Cellvibrio sp. PSBB006: one gene and its partner. The protein of the gene in region 1 interacts with the protein of each later gene in a pairwise test. Links are inferred from orthologs where the notes say so. Each region holds a gene or a part of one and is shown on either strand. Other genes may lie near its edges.

Region 1 (3,204 bases):
GGCATGTTTACCTTGACGGGCTGCAACACTGTTGAGGGCTTTGGTAAAGACCTCAAGAAAGCCGGCGGCGAATTGGAAGAAGCCGCAGCCAAATAATTTTCTCATTCAGCTTGCCGGGTCTTGCCCGGTAAGCTGATGTCCCATCACCTCACGGCAAACATCATCATGAACCTGCTTGAGGAACACCCCATTTCCTGTCCCTACTGCGGCGAGACCATCACGGTCCTGGTCGACTGCTCCTATCCCGAACAATCCTATACCGAAGATTGTCAGGTGTGCTGTCAGCCGATGATCCTTGATGTTATCGTCGATGAAGATGAACAGATTAGCGTCTTTGCCAAACGTGAGGACGAATGATCCGTATTTACCCGTGTAAAAATCTGCCACTTCTTTTTCCTCATCAATAATTCGAGTGGTCCACGCTGTTTTATCCCGTCGATGATGGTATAAACAGTCACGGTCTGGTATTGCGCGGCAACCCGACTTGCACTGTTTCGTAGGCGTTATGTGTCATTACCTGTCTGGATTAAAGGAGACTTTCCATGAGCATCATTAAAGAATTCAAAGAATTTGCGGTAAAGGGCAACGTTGTGGATATGGCGGTGGGCATCATCATCGGAGCCGCATTCGGCAAGATCGTAACCTCCGTGGTGGGTGATGTAATCATGCCGCCGATCGGGTTGATGATCGGTGGTGTGGACTTCAGTGATCTGGCCGTTGTGTTGAAAGAAGCCACCGCCGATACACCGGCCGTCACCATTGCTTACGGCAAATTTATTCAGACCATCCTAGACTTCACCATCGTCGCCTTCGCGATATTTATGGTGGTCAAAGGCATCAATCGTTTGAAGCGCAAAGAAGAAGCCGCACCGACGCCACCCGCGAATCCAGTACCCAGCAAAGAAGAATTACTGCTAACCGAGATCCGCGATTTACTACGGGACAAAAAGTAATCTTCAGGTTTTTCATATCAGCCAGTTCGGAGAGTGGTTATGGCGGAAACAATCAAGACACAAGTCGTGGTGTTAGGCAGCGGCCCTGGCGGTTATTCCGCGGCGTTTCGCGCAGCGGATCTGGGCCTTGAGGTGACTCTCGTTGAACAGTATCAGGCCTTGGGTGGGGTTTGTTTGAATGTGGGTTGCATTCCTTCCAAAGCATTACTCCACGTAGCCCAGGTTATTCATGAAGCCGAGCATGGCCCGGATATCGGTTTGACATTCGCACCCCCCAAGCAGGATCTCAACCAGATCCGCGCGTTTAAGGACAGTGTGGTCAAGAAGTTATCCCAAGGTGTCAGCGGTATGGCCAAAAGTCGCAAGGTGCAGGTTGTACATGGTCGTGGCACCTTTACCGGCAGTCATCAGCTCAGCGTGGTGAATGACGGGAAAGAAACACTGATTGAATTTGAACACGCGATCATCGCTGCCGGTTCCAGCGTCGTGAAACTGCCGTTTATCCCGGATGACCCGCGGGTGTGGGACTCCACCAAGGCGCTGGAATTGAGTGAGGTGCCCAAACGGTTATTGGTCATCGGCGGCGGCATTATCGGTTTGGAGATGGGCACGGTGTACCAGGCACTCGGCAGTAAAGTGACGGTGGTTGAGTTCGCCGATCAATTAATTCCTGCAGCCGACAAGGATTTGATCACGGTGTACAGCCGCTACAACAAGGAGCGCTTTGAAGTCCTGCTCTCCACCAAAGTGGAAGCAGTTGAAGCAGCAAAAGCCGGTTTAAAGGTCAGCTTTTCCGGCGCCAATGCCCCGGCGGAAGCGCGCGAGTTTGACGCCGTACTGGTCGCCGTTGGACGCAAACCCAATGGTCAACTTATCGGCGCCGACAAGGCGGGTGTGCAGGTGGACGAACGCGGTTTTATTCCCGTCAGCAACACCCAGCAAACCAACGTGCCGCATATCTTTGCTATCGGCGATATTGTGGGGCAACCCATGCTGGCCCACAAAGCGAGCCATGAAGGCCATGTAGCCGCTGATGTAATCGCCGGGCATAAACGTATCTTTAATCCACGCGTGATTCCCTCCATCGCTTACACCAATCCTGAAATCGCCTGGACCGGCCTGACCGAGAAAGAAGCCAAAGCCCAAGGCATCAATTACAAAACCGCTGTCTACCCCTGGAGCGCCAGCGGTCGCGCCCTCGGCGCCAATCGCAGTGAAGGCAAGACCAAGTTGATCTATCACGCTGAATCTGAGCAGTTGTTGGGTGCGGGGATAGTAGGGATTAATGCGGGCGAGTTATTGGGCGAATTGTCTCTTGCTATTGAGTTTGGCGCGAATGTGGAAGACCTGGCACTAACTATCCACGCACACCCGACTCTGCATGAAAGTGTCGGCTTGGCCGGCGAACTGGCGGCGGGGACGATTACGGATTTACCGAATCCTAAGGCTAAATTGCGTTCGTAACGCTAATTGGCAATAACTGAAAAACTCAATTCAACAGTTCGAAAATGGCACGATGCGAGTTTGGCGTTAGGCCATTGGTTTCGAAACCCTCAAGTCAAGGACGACTTGAGGGAGCTACAGGGATGTATTCATGCGTTTTCGAAATCAATGGCCTAATGACAAACGGATTACGAAGCATAATCCAACTACACCACCATCACGCCATCCGCCTCAATCACCGCGCCCTTGGGCAATTGACTAACGCCGATAGCCGCGCGGGCCGGGTAGGGCTGGTTAAAGTATTCCGCCATTACTTCGTTCACGATGGAAAAATTCGCCAGATCGGTCAGGTAGATATTGAGTTTGACGATATCTGCCAGGCTGCCATTGGCAGCTTCACATACGGCGCGCAAGTTCCTGAAGACCTGATGGGCCTGGGTCGCGAAATCGCCTTCAACCAATGACATCGTCTTGGGGTCCAGCGGAATCTGGCCCGACAGGTATGTCGTGTTGTTGACCTTGATTGCCTGGGAATAAGTACCGATGGCCGCCGGGGCATTGGTGGTGTGGATTATGGCTTTGTTCGTCATGATGAGCCTGCTTCGTTGAAAAGCGCTGGGATGGCGCGCTGTTATTAACGGAAAGCGATCGAGTATAAACGGGAGTGCGGCGCAGGGCTATAAGGGATGACTATAAGAAAGAGACGCAATGCCTAATCAATTCTTGCTGCGCCCGATTCGGATCACAAAGCTCATGTTGCGGATGCGACGCATGATGTTGGCCAGGTGCACGCGGTTGTGCACGCCGA
Region 2 (9,073 bases), 2.0 Mb from region 1 along the record:
GCGTGAAGGTATTGAGCAACGTGATGCCACCCAGGCCGATATCGAAGCTTCCATGGCTCGCCTGAACAAAATTAACACCTCAACCAGCGGCGAAAGCGCTGCTGTGCTGCGCAAGGAATTGCAAACCATCATGCAGAATTACTTCGGTGTATTCCGTAAAGGTGAATACATGCAGAAGGGTATTCAGCAGTTGGCAGAGCTGCGTCCGCGTGTTGAAAATGTATGCATCACCGATAAGAGCAGCGCGTTCAATACTGCCCGTATCGAAGCACTTGAGTTGCAAAATCTGTTGGAAGTGGCCGAAGCGACCGCCATTGCGGCGGAAGAGCGCAAGGAGTCTCGCGGTGCTCACGCCCGAGAAGATTTCCAGGATCGCGATGACCAGAACTGGTTATGCCATTCCATTTATTTCCCGGCTGACAAACGTGTCGCCAAGCGTGCGGTGAATTTTGCACCGCGCACTATGGAAGCGTTTGAACCTAAAGTTCGTACTTATTAATCGGGGAGACAGATAAATGTTGAAAGTTGAAGTCTACCGCTACAATCCTGACGCCGATAAAGAGCCGTACATGAAAACCTATGAGATCGATACTCAGGGTAAAGATCTTATGGTGCTGGATGTGCTGGAATTATTAAAAGCCCAGGATGAAAGCCTGGCTTACCGTCGCTCATGCCGCGAAGGTGTTTGTGGTTCTGATGGCATGAACATCAACGGCAAGAATGGTTTGGCTTGTATCAAGCCTATATCCGAATGTGTCAAGAACAACAAATTGGTGCTGCGCCCGCTGCCAGGTTTACCGGTAATCCGTGACCTCGTAGTCGATATGACCCAATTCTACGACCAGTACAAGAAAATTGAACCTTATTTGCAGAACGACACGCCAGCGCCAGCGATCGAACGGTTACAATCTCCGGAAGATCGTGAGAAGCTGGATGGCTTGTATGAGTGTATACTCTGTGCCTGTTGTTCAACCAGTTGCCCATCTTTTTGGTGGAATCCGGACAAGTTCATCGGACCTGCCGGTTTGTTGCAGGCGTATCGTTTCCTGGCGGATAGCCGCGACCTCGCCACTGAAAAACGTTTGTCTAATCTGGACGATCCCTTCAGCGTATTCCGCTGCCACGGTATCCAGAACTGTGTGGCGGTTTGTCCCAAAGGGTTGAACCCGACACGGGCCATTGGCCATATCCGCAACATGCTGTTACAGAGCGCTACCTAAGGTGGCGCTTTTGTGTATTTGCAGGCGGTAAATCTTTGATGCCTTGCGCTTGATAGCCCAGAACATCAGCGCAAGGTATTAACACTGTTCGCTGTAATTATGAACACAGCGGCTTAAAAGCGGCGCCTTCGACCACAAGTTGAGGGCGTTATTGTAGCTAACAGCTAGTTGATAGCAGGGGTAGTGGGCAGAGCCCAGGTCAGCGTCCTTCGCAGGTTATGCTGGCGGTCCCCATGATTAAGGTGGGTGGAATGCAAGACAGCATCATGGAGCAATTTTGGAGCACGTCGCACATCTCCGGTGGGAACGCTGCTTACGTCGAAGAGCTCTACGACAAGTATTTACACGACGCGAATGCCGTTCCCGAAGAATGGCGCAACTACTTCGAACAATTGCCGCGCGTCAACGGCGTTGTAACCCAGGATACCCCGCACTCGGTGATTCGTGCTCAGTTTGAGCAGCTAGGCAAGAGCCGCGTGCGTACCGTGACTGCTCCTGCAGCGGCGGGCTCAGTCAGCATTGAGCACGAGCGCAAGCAGGTAAAGGTTCTGCAACTTATCAGCTCCTATCGTTTCCGTGGGCATCAAAAAGCCCAGCTCGATCCACTAGGTTTGATGGAGCGTGAGCAGGTACCGGACCTTGACCTTGGTTTTCATGGCCTGACCAATGCTGACCTCGATACGGTTTTTCAGACCGGTAACCTGTATATCGGTAAAGAAGAAGCCCCTCTGCGTGACATCATCGCTGCGTTGGAAAAAACCTACTGTGGTCATGTCGGCCCGGAAATCATGCACATCACCAATCTGGCGGAAAAGCAATGGTTGCAGCAGCGTCTGGAGAGTGTGCGTTCCAACCCGGAATTCAGCAAAGAGCAGCGTCTGGCGGTACTGGAGCGTTTGACCGCAGCCGAAGGCCTTGAGCGTCACCTGGACAGTAAATACCCGGGTACCAAACGCTTCGGTCTGGAAGGTGGTGAGAGTTTTATCCCCCTTGTTGATGCCTTGGTGAAACGCGCTGGTACCTACGGTGCGAAAGAAATTGTCCTGGGCATGGCCCACCGCGGTCGCTTGAATACGCTGGTTAACGTGTTCGGTAAAAGCCCGGCGGATTTGTTTGCCGAGTTTGATGGCCGTCGTCTGGTTGATACGTCCGGGGATGTGAAATATCACCAGGGCTTCTCGTCCAACGTGATGACGCCGGGTGGCGAATTGCACATGGCAATGGCATTTAACCCGTCGCATCTGGAAATTGTATCTCCGGTGGTAGAAGGTTCTGTGCGTGCACGCCAGGATCGCCGCAAAGATAAAGTGGGTGGCAAGGTTGTGCCTATCGTCGTCCATGGTGATGCAGCATTTGCTGGCCAGGGTGTAGTGATGGAAACCTTCCAGATGTCACAGACCCGTGCGTATGGCACCGGCGGAACACTGCACCTCGTGATCAACAATCAGGTCGGTTTCACCACCAGCAAACGTGAAGATGCCCGTTCCACCGAGTACTGCACCGATGTGGCCAAGATGATTGAATGCCCCATCCTCCACGTGAACGGTGATGATCCTGATGCGGTCCTGTTTGTGGCGCAATTGGCCATGGATTACCGCTACGAGTTTAAGAAAGATGTGGTTATCGATCTGGTATGTTACCGCCGTCGTGGTCACAACGAGACTGATGAACCGTCAGCGACTCAACCCTTGATGTACAAGGTGATTCGCAGCCATAAAACTACGCGTACCTTGTACGCCGATAAGTTGATCAGTGCTGGTCTGCTGGATCAGGCAACGGCTGACGAGATGACCAACAACTATCGTGCAGCACTGGATCGCGGTGAGCACGTAGCCAGTGGTCTGGTGAGTGAGCCGGATCGTTCACTCTTTGTCGACTGGTCCGCCTACATCGGTCATGATTGGACCGCACCCAGCGATACCGGTGTTGAGCTAAAAGCCTTACAAGCGATTGCCAATAAAATGTGTGAGGTGCCCGATGGCATCGTCATGCAAAAGCAAGTTGAAAAAATCTACGAAGACCGCCGCAAGATGGCGGGTGGTGCTCTGCCGCTTAACTGGGGTATGGCGGAGACATTGGCCTATGCCACTCTGGTGGAGCAAGGTTACTTTGTTCGTATGACCGGTCAGGATGTGGGACGCGGTACCTTCTCTCATCGACATGCGGTAGTTCATAGCCAAAAAGACGGCTCCAGCTACGTACCTCTGTCGCATATGAAAGAGGGACAGCCGGATTTCGAACTCTATGATTCTTATCTGTCAGAAGAAGCTGTATTAGCATTTGAATATGGTTATGCCACCACGGCGCCTGGCGGATTAGTTATTTGGGAAGCGCAATTTGGCGATTTTGCTAACGGTGCGCAAGTCGTGATTGACCAATTTATTACCAGTGGCGAACACAAGTGGGGCCGTCTGTGCGGCCTGACAATGTTGTTGCCGCACGGATATGAAGGTCAGGGGCCAGAGCACTCTTCTGCACGCCTTGAGCGTTTCATGCAGTTGTGTGCCGAACACAATATTCAGGTCTGTGTGCCTACAACGCCGGCGCAAGTTTTCCACATGCTGCGTCGTCAGGCTGTTCGTCCGATGCGCCGTCCCTTGGTGGTAATGAGCCCCAAGTCGCTGCTGCGTCACAAGTTGGCAACCTCCACGTTGGAAGAGCTGGCCAATGGTCAATTCCAGAACGTAATTGCCGATGACAGTGTCGATCCGGCTAAAGTGAAGCGCGCCATCCTGTGTAGTGGCAAGGTTTACTACAATCTCTTGGAAGAACGTATTGCCCGTAATCAGGATAACGTTGCGCTGATTCGTCTTGAACAACTTTATCCATTCCCCGAACAAGAGCTGCGTGCCGCACTGGCGCCTTATGCCAATTTGCAGGATATCCGTTGGTGTCAGGAAGAGCCGATGAATCAGGGCGCCTGGTACAGCAGCCAGCATCACATGCGTCGTGTGGTGCACGATCACAATCCAGATCTGTATCTGGATTACATTGGTCGCGATGCATCGGCAGCACCAGCGGGCGGCTATATGTCTGCTCACCTTGAAGAACAAACACGTTTCATCAACGAAGCACTGAATGTCTAGTATTCAGTATGAGATGTTTACCGAATCACAGCGAGAGATAAAGGAAGAGCAATGAGTATTGAAATTAAAGCCCCGACTTTCCCTGAATCCGTGCAGGATGGGACTATTGCGACCTGGCACAAGAAGCCGGGTGAAGCCGTATCACGCGATGAGCTGATCGTTGATATCGAAACCGATAAAGTCGTGTTGGAAGTTGTGGCGCCGGCTGATGGCAGCCTCAGTGAAATCATAAAAGGTGAGGGCGACACAGTTCTTAGCAATGAAGTGATTGCCAAGTTTGTGGAAGGCGCTGCGGCCGCCCCGGCTGAAAATAAAGAAGCCAAAGCGGAAGCACCGGCTGCGGAAGCCAAGCCGGCCGCCGGCGGTGACAAGTTGGTCAATCCTGCGGCACGCAAGATGGCAAGCGAAAATAACATCAATGCCGCTGAAGTATCCGGCACGGGCAAAGATGGACGTGTTACCAAAGAAGACGTCGCCAATCATTTGAAGTCCGCTCCGGCGAGTGCGCCGGCTGCAAAAACTTCCTCGACCGCAGCTGCGCCAGTACCGGCGATGGATGCTGTGGGTGATCGCGTTGAAAAACGTGTGCCGATGACTCGCCTGCGTAAGCGTATTGCTGAGCGTCTGTTGGAAGCATCCAGCACCACGGCCATGTTAACCACCTTCAATGAGGTGAACATGGGTCCGATCATGGAGCTGCGCGCCAAATACAAAGATCAATTTGAAAAAGCCCATAACGGCACCCGTCTGGGTTTTATGAGTTTCTTTGTGAAAGCGGCTGCGGAAGCACTGCGCCGTTTCCCGGCGGTCAATGCGTCAATTGATAACAACGACATCGTTTATCACGGTTATCAGGACATCGGTGTGGCTGTTTCTACCGACAAAGGTCTGGTGGTTCCCGTATTGCGCAACGCAGAAAATATGAGCCTGGCAACGATTGAAAATACCATTCGTGATTTTGGTCTGCGTGCCCGCGACGGCAAATTGGGCATTGAAGAAATGTCTGGCGGTACTTTCACCATCACCAACGGCGGTGTGTTTGGTTCGCTGCTGTCTACTCCCATTCTGAATCTGCCGCAGTCTGCCATTCTCGGAATGCACAAGATTCAGGAGCGCCCGATGGCCGTTAACGGCGAAGTAAAAATTCTGCCGATGATGTACCTGGCGCTGTCCTACGATCACCGTCTGCTGGACGGTAAAGAAGCGGTGCAATTCCTGGTAGCGATCAAAGATCTGCTTGAAGATCCGGCGCGCATTCTGTTGGAAATCTAGGTTATCCATTTCGGTTAACTGATGCCCCGTCTTACTTGGGTTGCCCGATAATTCGGGCAACCACATCGACCAAATTTGGGAACGAAAGCTATGTCTGAAAAATATGATGTGATCGTAATTGGTTCCGGTCCTGCCGGCTATGTGGCAGCAATTCGTGCTGCACAATTGGGATTAAAAACCGCGTGCATTGAGAAGTGGCGCAACGAAGAAGGTAAAGGCGTGAACGGCGGTACGTGTTTGAACGTCGGTTGTATTCCTTCCAAAGCGCTGCTCGATAGTTCATACAAGTATCATGAAGCCAAAGACGACTTTAAAGTTCACGGCATTACCTCTAAAGGTATTGAAATCGATGTGCCATCGATGATCGCGCGTAAAGCGCAGATCGTTAAGCAATTGACCGGTGGTATTGCTGCACTGTTCAAAGCGAATGGTGTGACCGGTTTATACGGCACAGGTAAATTGCTGGCTGGGCGTAAAGTCGAGTTCACTGACAACGAAGGTAAGGCGTCTGTCCTTGAAGCAGAAAATGTGATTCTGGCGTCCGGCTCCAGTCCCATCAATATTCCTGTTGCTCCGGTCGATAACAAAATCATTGTCAACTCTACCGGTGCCCTGGAGTTTGATGCCGTACCAAAACGTCTGGGTGTGATTGGTGCGGGTGTGATTGGTCTTGAGTTGGGCAGCGTGTGGAATCGTTTAGGTTCACAGGTTGTCGTGCTGGAAGCGCTCGATAGCTTCCTCGCCATCATGGACCAGCAAATTGCCAAAGAGACGCAAAAAATTCTCACCAAACAAGGCCTGGATATTCGCACCAGTTGCCGCGTAACCGGCTCGGAAGTGAAGGGCAATGAAGTTGTTGTTACCTACACCGACAAAGACGGTAAAGAGCAAAAAGAAACCTTTGATAAATTGATTGTGTGTGTAGGCCGTCGTCCTTATACCGAAGGTTTGTTGGCTGCTGACAGCGGCGTAAATCTCGATGAGCGCGGCTTCATCTATGTTAACGACTTGTGCTCCACCAACGCGCCCGGTGTATGGGCTGTCGGTGATGTGGTGCGTGGGCCGATGTTGGCGCACAAAGGTTCGGAAGAAGGTGTGATGGTTGCTGAACGCATTGCCGGCCAAAAAACCGTGATGAACTACGACATCATCCCTAATGTTATCTACACCCATCCGGAAGTGGCCGCTGTTGGTAAAACTGAAGAGCAGGTTAAAGCAGCGGGTGAGCCATACAACGTGGGCACTTTCCCCTTTGCTGCCAGTGGTCGCGCCATGGCCGCCAACGAAACCCAGGGCCTGGTGAAGATCATTGCCCATGCTGAAACTGATCGCATCCTCGGTTGCCATATCGTTGGCCCAAGCGCTGCCGACCTGGTTCAGCAAGTCGCTATTGCTATGGAGTTCGGTTCCAGTGCAGAAGACATTGGCATGATGGTATTTGGTCACCCAACCTTGTCTGAAGCCATTCACGAAGCAGCTCTGGCTGTGCATGGTCACGCCATTCACATTGCCAACAAGAAGAAGCGCTGATAATCGACCCGCAACATATTGTTGCAGTTCGGTTTCGATGAAGATGAAGAAGACCGCAGAGTCTTACGCTTGAGTTAATAACTCACCCCAGGGGGCGGCGCTGTTCACAAGACTGCGTCGTCATCGATAACTTCCGTTGGCTTGTTATGAATACTCATCAAGCTCAACCATTCGTCAAAATGGAATAACACCATGAATTTGCACGAGTATCAGGGTAAACAACTTTTTGCCCAATATGGTTTGCCTGTATCCAAAGGCATCGCCGCAGCGACTGTTGCTGAAGCGGTAGAAGCCGCCGACAAGATCGGTGGTGATATGTTTGTTGTTAAGGCTCAGGTTCACGCCGGTGGTCGCGGTAAAGCGGGCGGTGTAAAGCTCGTTAAAAGCAAAGATGAAATCAAAGCCTTTGCCGAAAAGTGGTTAGGCAAAAACCTGGTGACTTACCAAACTGATGAGAAAGGCCAACCGGTTAGCCGCATTCTGGTGGAAACCTGCACTGACATCGCTAAAGAGTTGTATCTGGGCGCTGTGGTTGATCGTTCAAGCCGTCGTATCGTGTTCATGGCTTCCACCGAAGGTGGTGTAGAGATCGAGAAAGTTGCACACGAAACCCCGGAAAAAATTCTCAAAGCGACTATTGATCCTTTAGTGGGTGCGCAACCGTTCCAGGGGCGCGAGCTGGCGTTCAAGTTGGGTCTGGAAGGCAAACAAGTCAGTCAGTTCGTTAATATTTTCCTCGGTTTGGCCAAACTGTTTAAAGAAAAAGATCTGGCACTGCTGGAAGTTAACCCACTGGTTATTACACCAGAAGGTAACTTGCACTGCCTGGATGCCAAATTGGTCATCGATGGTAATGCTCTGTACCGTCATCCCGAATTAAAAGAAATGCAAGATCCTTCACAGGAAGATGCGCGTGAAGCGCACGCTGCTTCCTGGGAACTTAACTACGTAGCGCTCGACGGCAACATCGGCTGCATGGTTAACGGCGCCGGTCTGGCAATGGGTACCATGGATATCGTTAAGTTGCACGGCGGTCAACCCGCTAACTTCCTTGACGTGGGCGGTGGTGCAACAAAAGAACGTGTGGTTGAAGCATTCAAAATTATTTTGTCAGACGACAATGTTAAAGCCGTATTCATCAATATCTTTGGTGGTATTGTGCGTTGCGACATGATCGCTGAAGGCGTTATCGGCGCTGTGAAAGAAGTTGGCGTAAAAGTACCGGTTGTTGTTCGCTTGCAAGGCAATAACGCTGAACTGGGTGCAAAAGTGCTGACTGACAGCGGCTTGAATATCATTGCTGACACCGACCTGACTGGCGCTGCCCAGAAAGTGGTTGCTGCAGCGGCTAACGCATAAGGGGCCCAGGGGGAAAATCATGAGCGTTTTAATTAACAAAGACACCAAAGTTATTTGTCAGGGTTTTACCGGTTCTCAGGGCACTTTCCACTCTGAACAAGCGATCGCCTATGGCACCAAGATGGTCGGCGGTGTAACGCCGGGTAAAGGCGGCCAAACTCACCTCGGTCTGCCAGTATTCAACACCGTTAAAGAAGCCGTAGAAGCCACTGGCGCTGAAGCGTCGGTTATTTATGTTCCGGCACCTTTCTGTAAGGATTCAATCCTTGAAGCAGCCAACGGCGGCATCAAACTGATTGTGTGTATTACTGAAGGTATCCCGACCCTGGATATGCTCGATGCAAAAGTAAGATGCGACGAGTTGGGTGTGCGTCTGATTGGACCAAACTGTCCTGGTGTGATCACTCCGGGTGAGTGCAAGATCGGTATTATGCCGGGTCACATTCACAAGCCAGGTAAAGTCGGTATTGTTTCTCGCTCCGGTACGCTGACGTACGAAGCCGTTAAACAAACCACTGACTACGGTTTTGGTCAGTCCACGTGTGTAGGTATTGGTGGTGATCCGATTCCGGGTTCCAACTTCATCGACATCCTGAAATTGTTCCA

What was found.
Region 2: the proteins of lpdA (region 1) and odhB interact in binary tests that used the Escherichia coli proteins (3 or more experiments, as listed by UniProt). The link is inferred for Cellvibrio sp. PSBB006 from one-to-one orthologs.

Annotation. Positions count from the first base shown.
Region 1 is NZ_CP021382.1:3,518,221-3,521,424, reverse strand. What follows is about bases 281-3,204. They hold lpdA (dihydrolipoyl dehydrogenase), read left to right. Parts: upstream 281-992; coding sequence 993-2,417; downstream 2,418-3,204. Other genes in these bases: spoT (bifunctional GTP diphosphokinase/guanosine-3',5'-bis pyrophosphate 3'-pyrophosphohydrolase), read right to left, coding at 3,113-3,204; CBR65_RS14500 (RidA family protein), read right to left, coding at 2,603-2,986; mscL (large-conductance mechanosensitive channel protein MscL), read left to right, coding at 543-953; CBR65_RS14515 (CPXCG motif-containing cysteine-rich protein), read left to right, coding at 281-357. Also shown: CBR65_RS14520 (entericidin A/B family lipoprotein), read left to right, coding at 1-96; more of CBR65_RS14515, read left to right, coding at 136-280. UniProt on the Escherichia coli protein: Lipoamide dehydrogenase is a component of the glycine cleavage system as well as of the alpha-ketoacid dehydrogenase complexes.
Region 2 is NZ_CP021382.1:1,524,884-1,533,956, reverse strand. What follows is about bases 3,531-6,467. They hold odhB (2-oxoglutarate dehydrogenase complex dihydrolipoyllysine-residue succinyltransferase), read left to right. Parts: upstream 3,531-4,357; coding sequence 4,358-5,578; downstream 5,579-6,467. Other genes in these bases: lpdA (dihydrolipoyl dehydrogenase), read left to right, coding at 5,669-6,467; CBR65_RS06355 (2-oxoglutarate dehydrogenase E1 component), read left to right, coding at 3,531-4,306. Outside these bases: sdhA (succinate dehydrogenase flavoprotein subunit), read left to right, coding at 1-499; CBR65_RS06360 (succinate dehydrogenase iron-sulfur subunit), read left to right, coding at 516-1,220; more of CBR65_RS06355, read left to right, coding at 1,472-3,530; more of lpdA, read left to right, coding at 6,468-7,108; sucC (ADP-forming succinate--CoA ligase subunit beta), read left to right, coding at 7,301-8,467; sucD (succinate--CoA ligase subunit alpha), read left to right, coding at 8,487-9,073. UniProt on the Escherichia coli protein: E2 component of the 2-oxoglutarate dehydrogenase (OGDH) complex which catalyzes the second step in the conversion of 2-oxoglutarate to succinyl-CoA and CO(2).